DNA from 3 places in the Bordetella genomosp. 6 genome. Region 3 is predicted to be linked to each of the others. Evidence: predicted binding sites of a transcription regulator. Region 3 holds the regulator's gene; each other region holds the start of a gene.
The links. Region 3 encodes HrcA, which represses chaperone genes, less so after heat shock. Its sites were predicted from a motif close to TTAGCACTCNNNNNNNNNGAGTGCTAA; they were not measured.
Positions count from the first base shown of each region.

Region 1 (3,274 bases), 2.1 Mb from region 3:
CAAGTCGCGGTGCTGCGCTTTCGCGAGATGCCGCAGTCCCACGAGGCCGCGCTCACCGAGGGGCTGCGGGCCATCGTGGACGCGTCCGAAGAGCTGCTCCAAGCCAGGATCTTCAGGGGTTCCGGACAACTGCAGGGCGACTACATCGCGCTGGTGGAGTGCCGCGCGCATGACCCGCGGATTCCGGTCACCGCCAGCGCCATCGGTCCGGCGGCCGACCATCTGGACCTGCTGACGTTCTACATCCCGTACTGGCGCAGAGGCTACGTGCCTTCGGTCTTCGAGGCCCAGTAAATCCCCTGCCCGCCAGCCGCGCGCCGCCCCGGGCGCGCGGGCCGGCACCAGGAACACCGCCAAAGGTCAATCATGCCCACCTCCATACGCACAGGCGTCCTGATTCCAGAGAACAACACCCGGGTCGCGGAAGAACTGCCGCTCTGGCTGCCCGGCAGCCGCCTTGAAGTCGTGAAAATCCCGCGCGGCAAGGGCCTGCTGGATGCGGCGGCCTTGCCGGCCTACAGGGAAAACGCGCTGGTCCTGGCCAGGCAGCTGGGTGCCGGCGATATCGATGTGGTCGCCTATGCGTGCACGGCCGCCGGATTCCTGCTGGGCCCCGTGGGCGACCAGGAGCTGGCGCGCCAACTGCGCGAAAACACCGGCAAGCCCGTCGCGACCATCGCCAGCGCCATGACGTCCGTGCTGGCCCGGGACGGCATACGCAAGGTCGCGGTGGTGACCCCGTACTCGGATGCCGTCAATGCCCAGCTCAAAGGCTTTATTTCACATGCCGGCATCGAGATCGCCGGCTTCGACAGCCTGTACGCCAGGAATGTGGATGAGCTGGGCAGAATCAGCGCCCATGCCGTCGCGCATATTGCCAGGCAGACCATGAACGACGATTGCGAAGCGATGTTCATCGCCTGCGCCCAACTGCCCACCTTTGACGTGCTGCGCCAGCTGGAAACCGAATTCGGCCGACCGGTCTATTCGTCGATCCAGGCACTGGCAACGCAAATTCGAGCACTCGCGCCATGACCCACTCCAAAGCCCTGCTGCTTGTTTCCATGGAACCGCCCGCCGGCATGGAAGCGGAATTCAACGACTGGTACGACACCGAGCACCTGCCGGAACGCGCCGGCCTGCCGGGGTTCGAGACCGCCCTGCGATATGTGTGCGTGGCGGGCTGGCCGCGCTACCTGGCCTTGTATGACCTCTCGAATATCGAGGTGCTGGACGACAAGCCCTACCAGGACGTATCGGGAGAACGCTTCAGCCCATGGAGCAAACGCGTGCTCAACCGGGTGCGCGGCCAGTCGCGCATGGCCGCGCAGCAGGTCTATCCCCGGCAGGCCGTCACGCAACGCGCGCCGAGGCTGCTGCTGCTGAGATTCGTGGGCCTGACGCTGCAACATGAGGCCGACTTGACCAGCGTGCTTTGCAACGCCTTTTCGGACCGGGCCGGCGTCCAGCAACTGCGCGTGTATCGCGAGCCCACCGATACCGGCCCCCGATTCCTGGCCCTGATCGAAAGCCATGAACCGTTCTCGCACCAGGACCAGACCTCGGCGCTGGGCCCCTACGCCAGGCACCTGGACATCCTGAACGAATACGCCCCGTACTGGACGCGCGGGCAATTGCACGGCGTGTATCCCGAGCGTTGAAACCCGTCGGGCGCCACGACGACGCCCCATGGCTGGCGATTGGCGCGGGCGGAAACGCAGTACGGCCATGGCCGGCCGCCATCCAGCGAGCGCCGGAGGCCCTCTCTCCGAACAGCGGCCTCGAAGCCTCGCCGGGCATGGCGCTGCGTATGACGGATGGTCCAATCCCGGGCGCGCGGCCGTTCGGCCTCGGGCGGGCCTCGCCCCCGTCCAATATGTAACAAGTGCGCCCTCCCCCCTTGAACCCTGCGGAAGCATCCCTATAATTAGCACTCGTCGCCGGTGAGTGCTAACAACAGGCTCCCCGCGCCAAACACCGATCATTTTTTCTTCTTTTCTTTAGAAACAGGAGTTCCTCATGGCCCTGCGTCCCCTGCACGATCGCGTGATCGTCAAACGCCTGGACAACGAGCGCAAGACTGCCTCGGGCATCGTCATTCCCGACAGCGCCGCCGAAAAGCCGGATCAAGGTGAAGTCGTGGCCGTCGGCCCCGGCAAGAAGACCGAAGACGGCAAGATCCTGCCGGTCGACCTGAAGGCTGGCGACAAGGTCCTGTTCGGCAAGTACGCCGGCCAGACCGTCAAGGTCGATGGCGAAGAGCTGCTCGTCATCCGCGAGGACGAAATCCTCGCCGTGATCCAGTAATTGCGTAACCGAATTCTCTAAGGAAGCTAACAATGGCTGCCAAGCAAGTTCTGTTTGCCGACGAAGCCCGCGTGCGCATCGTGCGCGGCGTGAACGTCCTCGCCAACGCCGTCAAGACCACCCTGGGCCCCAAGGGTCGCAACGTCGTGCTGGAGCGCTCGTTCGGCGCCCCGACCGTGACCAAGGACGGCGTGTCCGTCGCCAAGGAAATCGAACTGAAGGACAAGTTCGAGAACATCGGCGCCCAGCTGGTCAAGGACGTCGCGTCCAAGACCTCCGACAACGCCGGTGACGGCACCACCACCGCCACCGTGCTGGCCCAGGCCGTCGTTCAGGAAGGCCTGAAGTACGTCGCCGCCGGTTTCAACCCGATCGACCTCAAGCGCGGCATCGACAAGGCCGTGGCCGCCGCCGTGGAAGAGCTGAAGAAGCTGTCCAAGCCGGTCACCACCAGCAAGGAAATCGCCCAGGTCGGCTCGATCTCGGCCAACAGCGACGCCTCGATCGGCCAGATCATCGCCGACGCGATGGACAAGGTCGGCAAGGAAGGCGTGATCACCGTCGAAGACGGCAAGTCGCTGGAAAACGAACTGGATGTCGTCGAAGGCATGCAATTCGACCGCGGCTACCTGTCGCCCTACTTCATCAACAGCCCGGAAAAGCAAGTCGCCGCGCTGGACGATCCGTATGTCCTGATCTACGACAAGAAGGTCAGCAACATCCGTGACCTGCTGCCCGTGCTGGAGCAAGTCGCCAAGTCGAGCCGTCCGCTGCTGATCATCGCCGAAGACGTCGAAGGCGAAGCGCTGGCCACCCTGGTCGTGAACAACATCCGCGGCATCCTGAAGACCACCGCCGTCAAGGCCCCGGGCTTCGGCGACCGTCGCAAGGCCATGCTGGAAGACATCGCCATCCTGACGGGCGGCACGGTGATCTCCGAAGAAACCGGCATGTCGCTGGAAAAGGC
Region 1 is NZ_CP021107.1:4,154,684-4,157,957, forward strand. It holds gene CAL11_RS19575 (DUF4286 family protein) at 1-294, shown strand, start outside; gene CAL11_RS19580 (maleate cis-trans isomerase family protein) at 367-1,035, shown strand; gene CAL11_RS19585 (DUF4286 family protein) at 1,032-1,661, shown strand; gene groES (co-chaperone GroES) at 2,020-2,307, shown strand; gene groL (chaperonin GroEL) at 2,340-3,274, shown strand, end outside.
Region 1: a site for HrcA is predicted at 1,928-1,954, ahead of groES (co-chaperone GroES). Genes of this name have one in related genera too.

Region 2 (3,274 bases), 920 kb from region 3:
ATACCCTGCCCCTGGACCGCATCAACGAAGGCTTCGACCTGATGAAGCGCGGCGAGTCCATCCGCTCCGTCGTGGTGTACTGACATGGCGGTCCTGGAACTCGTCTCGCAGCATCGCTGCTTCGATGGCTGGCAACGCTACTACCGCCATGCCTCGAAGGAGATCGGCCTGCCCATGCGCTTTTCGGTGTTCGTGCCGGCCCAGGCCGCGCACGGCCCGGTGCCGGTGCTGTTCTACCTGGCCGGGCTGACCTGCACCGAGGAGACCTTCATGATCAAGGCCGGCGCGCAGCGCCTGGCCGCCCAGCACGGCGTGATGCTGGTGGCGCCGGACACCAGCCCGCGCGGCGCCGGCATCCCCGGCGAGGACGAGCACTGGGATTTCGGCGTCGGCGCGGGGTTCTACCTGGACGCCACCGTCGAGCCGTGGAGCGGCCACTATCGGATGTACAGCTACGTGGTCGACGAGCTGTACGGCATCGTCACCGGCGAGCTGCCGGGCGACGCCGCCCGGGTGGGCATTTTCGGCCACTCCATGGGCGGCCATGGCGCCCTGGTGCTGGCCCTGCGCAATCCGGACAGGTTCCGCTCGGTCTCGGCATTCGCGCCGGTCGTCGCGCCTGCCCAGGTGCCGTGGGGCCACAAGGCCTTCGAGCGCTATCTGGGCGCCGACCGCAAGGCCTGGGAGGCCTATGACGCCAGCGCGTTGGTGCGCACCCTGCGCCAGCCCTATCCGGATGGCATCCTGGTCGACCAGGGCCTGGCCGACGGTTTCCTGGTCGAGCAGCTGCGTCCCGAGCTGTTCGAGGCGGCCTGCCGCCATGCCGGCCAGCCGCTGACGCTGCGCCGGCACGAGGGCTATGACCACGGCTATTACTTCATTTCGACATTCATCGAGGATCACATCCGGTTTCACGTCGAGCGGCTGGGGTAACAGGCCGGGCACGGGCTGCTTTATATACTGAGCGGCCCGGATGCCCGCGCAAGGACCCTCGTGATCGACGCTCTTGCTCCTTTTGCCTGGATTGGCCTGGCGGCGCTGATCGTGCTGCTGCCGGGCCTGGTCATGCTGTTCGGACGCGGCGGCCCGCGCGACGAGGCCGGCCGCCGTGTGTTCCGGCTGCGGCCGGTGCGCCGGCTGTTCGGCCTGCTGCTGCTGGCCCTGGCCGGCGTGTCGGGCCTGCTGGCCCTGTCGCTGGTGCAGTTTGCCCGCCTGACCGACGACAAGCCCGTGGCCGAAGTCATGGTGCGCCAGCAGGGCGACGGCCAGTTCCAGCTGGCCGCGCGCACTCCCGACCAGCGGATGCGCGACTACACCCTGTACGGCGACCAATGGCAGATCGATGCCAAGGTGGTGCGCTGGCGGCTGCCGGCGCTGCTGGCGGGCGTCCCGCCGCTGTACCGGCTGGAGCGCCTGTCGGGGCGCTACCAGGACACGGCGCGCGAGCGCTCGGCGACCCGTTCGGTGCATGCCCTGGACGACTGGCCGGCGCCGGACCTGGCCCAGGTCAAGCGCCTCGTGCCCAACTGGCTGCCGTTCGTGGATGTCCAGTTTGGCAGCGCAGCATATATGCCCATGTTCGACGGCGCGCGCTACCAGGTATACCTGGACCCGCGCGGCGCGCTGTTCATCCGGCCGGCCGACGCGGCCACGGCCGAGCGCCTGAAGCAACTGGGCTGGTAAATAAGGGGACGCATAAGAAACCGCCCCGCGCACCGGGAAATTACGGAACTTTGGCGCGGCGCAGCAGTCGTATTAGCACTCGATTGCGTGGAGTGCTAACATCGTTCCATGCCTGTAGACAACCTTCCCCTGGAGGCCGCAAACATGACTCAACCCAGCAGTTCGTTGGCCCTTTCCGGCAACGCCCTGGCGTTGGCCGTGGCCAACCCGGGTGCGCTTGGCACCATCGATGCCTACATTTCCGCCGTCAACCGCCTGCCCATCCTGACCGCCGAGCAGGAAGGCCAGCTCGCCCGCCGCCTGCGCGACGAGGGCGACCTCGAGGCCGCGCGCGAACTGGTCGTGTCGCACCTGCGGCTGGTGGTGTCGGTGGCGCGCCAGTACCTGGGATACGGCCTGCCGCACGCAGACCTGATCCAGGAAGGCAACGTCGGGCTGATGAAGGCCGTCAAGCGCTTCGATCCCGAGCGCGGGGTGCGGCTGGTGTCGTTCGCCGTGCACTGGATCAAGGCCGAAATCCACGAATTCATCATCCGCAACTGGCGGCTGGTCAAGGTGGCCACCACCAAGGCGCAGCGCAAGCTGTTCTTCAATCTGCGCAGCATGCGGCCCGACGGCCAGACGCTGGATCCCGAGCAGGTCGACCACATCGCGCGCGAGCTCAATGTGCGCCGCGAGGACGTCAGCGAGATGGAAGTGCGCCTGTCCGGACGCGACCTGTCGCTGGAAAGCCAGGACGATGACGACGACAGCTTCGCGCCGATCGCCTACCTGTCCGATGAGGGCCGGCAAGAGCCGAGCCGCGTGCTGGACCGCATGGCGCACGACGACCTGCAGGGCGCCGGCCTGGGCCGGGCGCTCGAAGCGCTGGACGCGCGTTCGCGCCGCATCATCGAGGCCCGTTGGCTGCAGGACGACGGCGGCCTGACCCTGCACGAACTGGCCCAGGAGTTCGGCGTATCGGCCGAGCGGGTGCGCCAGATCGAAGCCGCGGCGCTGAAGAAAATGCGCGGCGCGTTGACGCCCGCCTGACGCCGTTCGCGGCGTTCGCGCATGCAAGACAGACCGCCACGGCGGTCTGTTTTCTTTGGGGCCTTTCGCGGCACCTGCGCCTGTCCCAGCATGGGAACTGGCGTCCGCGGCAGCGTGTGCCTGTCCCCACTGGGACAGGCACACCGTCGCAGGCCATGAGCGGTTGATGGCCACGACGGTATCTGCCCCCGCCGGGACAGGCGCGCCTCCGTACGCCATGAACGCTTCGCCCCACGCAGAAGCCGATTTTTGATACGTTCAGATACAAAATACTTGCCCGCCGCCCTGGCCCGCCGGAAACTAAATCGCCGCTCTTGCGCCTAAACATACGTAGACCGCGAACTTGGCCATGCCAACGGTTGCAGTCTTGTCATCCGTCTCGGCTTCTCCTCTTTCCCCTCCCCTATGAGACGGATGCTTGCGGGGCACCTAGCATATCGGTGCCCCATTTTTTTTGCCCGATCGTTGCGCAAGCCGCCCGCGGCGGCCCGCTTCAACCGGCGTTCCGGCGCAGCAAGGCGCGCCACCGGGCGTCATCGAGACGCCGCACACCGGTCGC
Region 2 is NZ_CP021107.1:160,963-164,236, forward strand. It holds gene CAL11_RS00775 (S-(hydroxymethyl)glutathione dehydrogenase/class III alcohol dehydrogenase) at 1-83, shown strand, start outside; gene fghA (S-formylglutathione hydrolase) at 85-933, shown strand; gene CAL11_RS00785 (hypothetical protein) at 994-1,683, shown strand; gene rpoH (RNA polymerase sigma factor RpoH) at 1,792-2,715, shown strand; gene CAL11_RS00795 (metallophosphoesterase) at 3,209-3,274, opposite strand, start outside.
Region 2: a site for HrcA is predicted at 1,756-1,782, ahead of rpoH (RNA polymerase sigma factor RpoH). Genes of this name have one in related genera too.

Region 3 (3,274 bases):
GATATCGGCGCGCGCCGCGCCTTCGCGCAGCATCGAGGCGTCGCCGCGCTCGCCCAGCGTCAGGGCCAGCGCATCGATCAGGATCGATTTGCCGGCGCCGGTTTCGCCGGAAAAGACGGTGAAGCCGTCGCCGAAGTGGATCTCGGTCTGTTCGACGATGACGAAATCGCGGATATGGAGGGTTCGCAACATGGCGGACGCGACGGACTACTCAAGGTTGTCGGTGGCCTGCGGCATCAGGTTCCAGTGCAGCTTGCGGCGCAGGGTGGAGAAGAAGCTGTAGCCTTCGGGATGCACGAAGCGGATGGTGTGCGGGGCGCGCTGCACCGTGATGCGGTCGCCCGGTTGCAGGTCGGACCAGGTCTGCATGTCGAAATGCACGCTGGCGCCGATCTCCACCCGTCCCATGGCCGTCAGCGTCATGTTGAGCACGCCGCTGTCGGGAATGACGATAGGGCGGTTGGACAGGGTCTGGGGCGCGACCGGCACCAACACCATGGCATTCATGCCCGGGTGCAGGATGGGGCCGTTGGCCGACAGCGAGTAGGCGGTGGAGCCGGTGGGCGTGGCGATGATCAGGCCGTCGGCGCGCTGCGTGTACATGAAGGCGCCGTCGAGTTCGACCCGCACCTCGATCATGCCGCCGCGGCCGGCACGGTTGAGCACCACGTCGTTGACGGCCGAGGCCGAGTACATCTGCTGCTCGCCGCGCCAGACGCCGCCTTGCAGCAGCATGCGGTCTTCGGCCTGGTAGTTGCCCCCCAGCACGCGGCCCAGCGCGTCGTGCGCGTCCTGCAGCGGGATGTCGGTAATGAAGCCGAGCCGTCCGTGGTTGATGCCGACCAGCGGCACGCCGTGGGGGGCCAGGTGGCGCGCCGCGCCCAGCACGGTGCCGTCGCCGCCCATCACGACCGCCAGCGTGGCGTTGCGGCCGATTTCATCCCAGTCGGCCACGGGATAGCCGCTGACGCCGGTGTTGCGCGCCGTCTCGGCCTCGACCAGCACGCGGCGGCCGGCCTGCGTCAGCATTTGCGCCAGCGCGGTCAGCGGTGCGTCCAGTCCGGTGTCCTGGTATCTGCCGATCAGGGCGACAATGGGAAAGTGCATGGCGAGCCGCGTAAAGTATGTTTTTGAGATGCCGATTTCGCGATTATATGGGGCCGCATATTGCCGCGCTGGACAAAAAACGCCCCTTTGTTGAAAGTTTCCCTAAAATACGCCCATGGATGACCGCGCACGCGCATTGCTCAAGGCGTTGATCGAACGCTACATCGCCGACGGGCAACCGGTCGGCTCACGTACGCTTTCCAAAGTGTTCGATCTGTCGCCGGCCACGATACGCAATGTCATGGCCGACCTGGAAGAGCTGGGGCTGATCCACAGCCCCCACACCTCGGCTGGAAGGGTGCCCACGCCGCGCGGGTACCGCATGTTCGTCGATTCGCTGCTGGCGGTGCGCGCCTACCAGTTCGAGCCCGCCCATATCGGCGAGCTGCTGCCGGTGTCCGAGCCCAGCCGGGCGGTCAACGCGGCGGCGGCGCTGCTGTCCAACCTCACCCAGTTCGCCGGCGTGGTGCTCACGCCCAAGCGGACCCAGATTTTCCGCCAGATCGAGTTCATCCGCCTATCCGACAAGCGCGTGCTGCTGATCATCGTGACCCCCGAGGGCGATGTGCAGAACCGCATCCTGTCGGCGCAGCGCGACTACACCGAGGCCGAGCTGCTGGAGGCGGGCAACTTCTTCAACGTGCATTTCTCCGGCAAGTCGTTCGATGCCGTGCGCCGCACGCTGTCGACCGAACTGGCGCAACTGCGCGACGATATCTCGCGCCTGATGCAGGCGGCGGTCGAGGCCGGCGCCGAGGCCGCCGACGACGGCGAGGCGGTGGTGATCTCCGGCGAGCGCAAACTGCTGGACGTGACCGACATCGCGTCCGACATGGACCGGCTGCGCAAGATGTTCTCGTTGTTCGAAAAGAAAACCGATCTGCTGCAGTTGCTGGATGTCTCCAGCCGCGCGCAAGGGGTGCAGATCTACATCGGCGGCGATTCGCAGCTGGTGCCGATGGAGGAAGTGTCGGTCATCACGGCGCCGTATGGCGTGGATGGCAAGGTCATCGGCACGCTGGGGGTCATCGGCCCTACCCGGATGGCGTACGAGCGGGTCATTCCCATCGTCGACATCACTGCGCGCTTGCTGTCCAACGCCTTGAACCATAACCAATAATCCCATTTCGGGCCGGATACCGCCTGCGCGCGCGGGGCGGCGCCCTGAGAGGTGTCTTCGTGTTTCTTCGCCTGTTCAAGTACCTGTGGCCCGAACGCTATCTGCCCGAAACCCCCGCGCAGGATCCTTTCGACGAAAACCCGCCGCCGTGCGGACCGGGGCGCGTCGGCGTGCTGCTGGTCAACCTGGGCACCCCCGATGAGCCCACGCGCGGCGCGATCCGGCAGTACCTGGGCGAATTCCTGTCCGACCCGCGCGTGATCGAGATTCCGCGCTATCTGTGGATGCCCATCCTGCACGGGCTGGTGTTGACCATGCGGCCCAAGAAGCTGGCGCCGCGCTATGCCGGCATCTGGATGGAAGAGGGCTCGCCCCTGCTGGTCTACAGCCAGCGGCAGGCCGAAGGCGTGCGCCAGGGCCTGGCCGCGCGCGGGGTGCGGGCCGAGGTGGAGCTGGCCATGCGCTATGGCAATCCGTCGATCCCGGCGGCGATCACGGCCCTGCGCGAGCGCGGCTGCGACCATATCCTGGCCGTGCCGCTGTACCCGCAGTACGCGGCCAGCACCACGGCCACGGTGGTCGACGCCGTGACGCGCCACGCGGGGCGCCTGCGCGACCAGCCGGCGCTGCGTTTCATCAAGCGCTTCCACAACGATCCGGGCTACGTCCAGGCGCAGGCCGGACGCATCGCCGAATTCTGGCAGGCCCACGGCCGGCCCCGGAAGCTGGTCATGAGCTTTCATGGGCTGCCGCGCTATTCGATCGAGCTGGGCGACCCCTACTACCGCGATTGCCTGGACACCGCGCGCCTGCTGCGCGAGCGCCTGGGCCTGCGCGAGGACGAGGTCGAAGTGACCTTCCAGAGCCGGTTCGGCTCGGCGCGCTGGCTCGAGCCGTATACCGAGCCCACCCTGGCGGAACTGGCCCGGCAGGGCGTGACCGAGGTCGACGTGGTGTGCCCGGGGTTCGTGGCCGACTGCCTGGAAACGCTCGAGGAAATCAGCCAGGAATGCCGCGACGCCTTCCTGGCCGCCGGCGGCCGGCAGT
Region 3 is NZ_CP021107.1:1,080,560-1,083,833, forward strand. It holds gene recN (DNA repair protein RecN) at 1-192, opposite strand, end outside; gene CAL11_RS05185 (NAD kinase) at 208-1,107, opposite strand; gene hrcA (heat-inducible transcriptional repressor HrcA) at 1,223-2,227, shown strand; gene hemH (ferrochelatase) at 2,287-3,274, shown strand, end outside.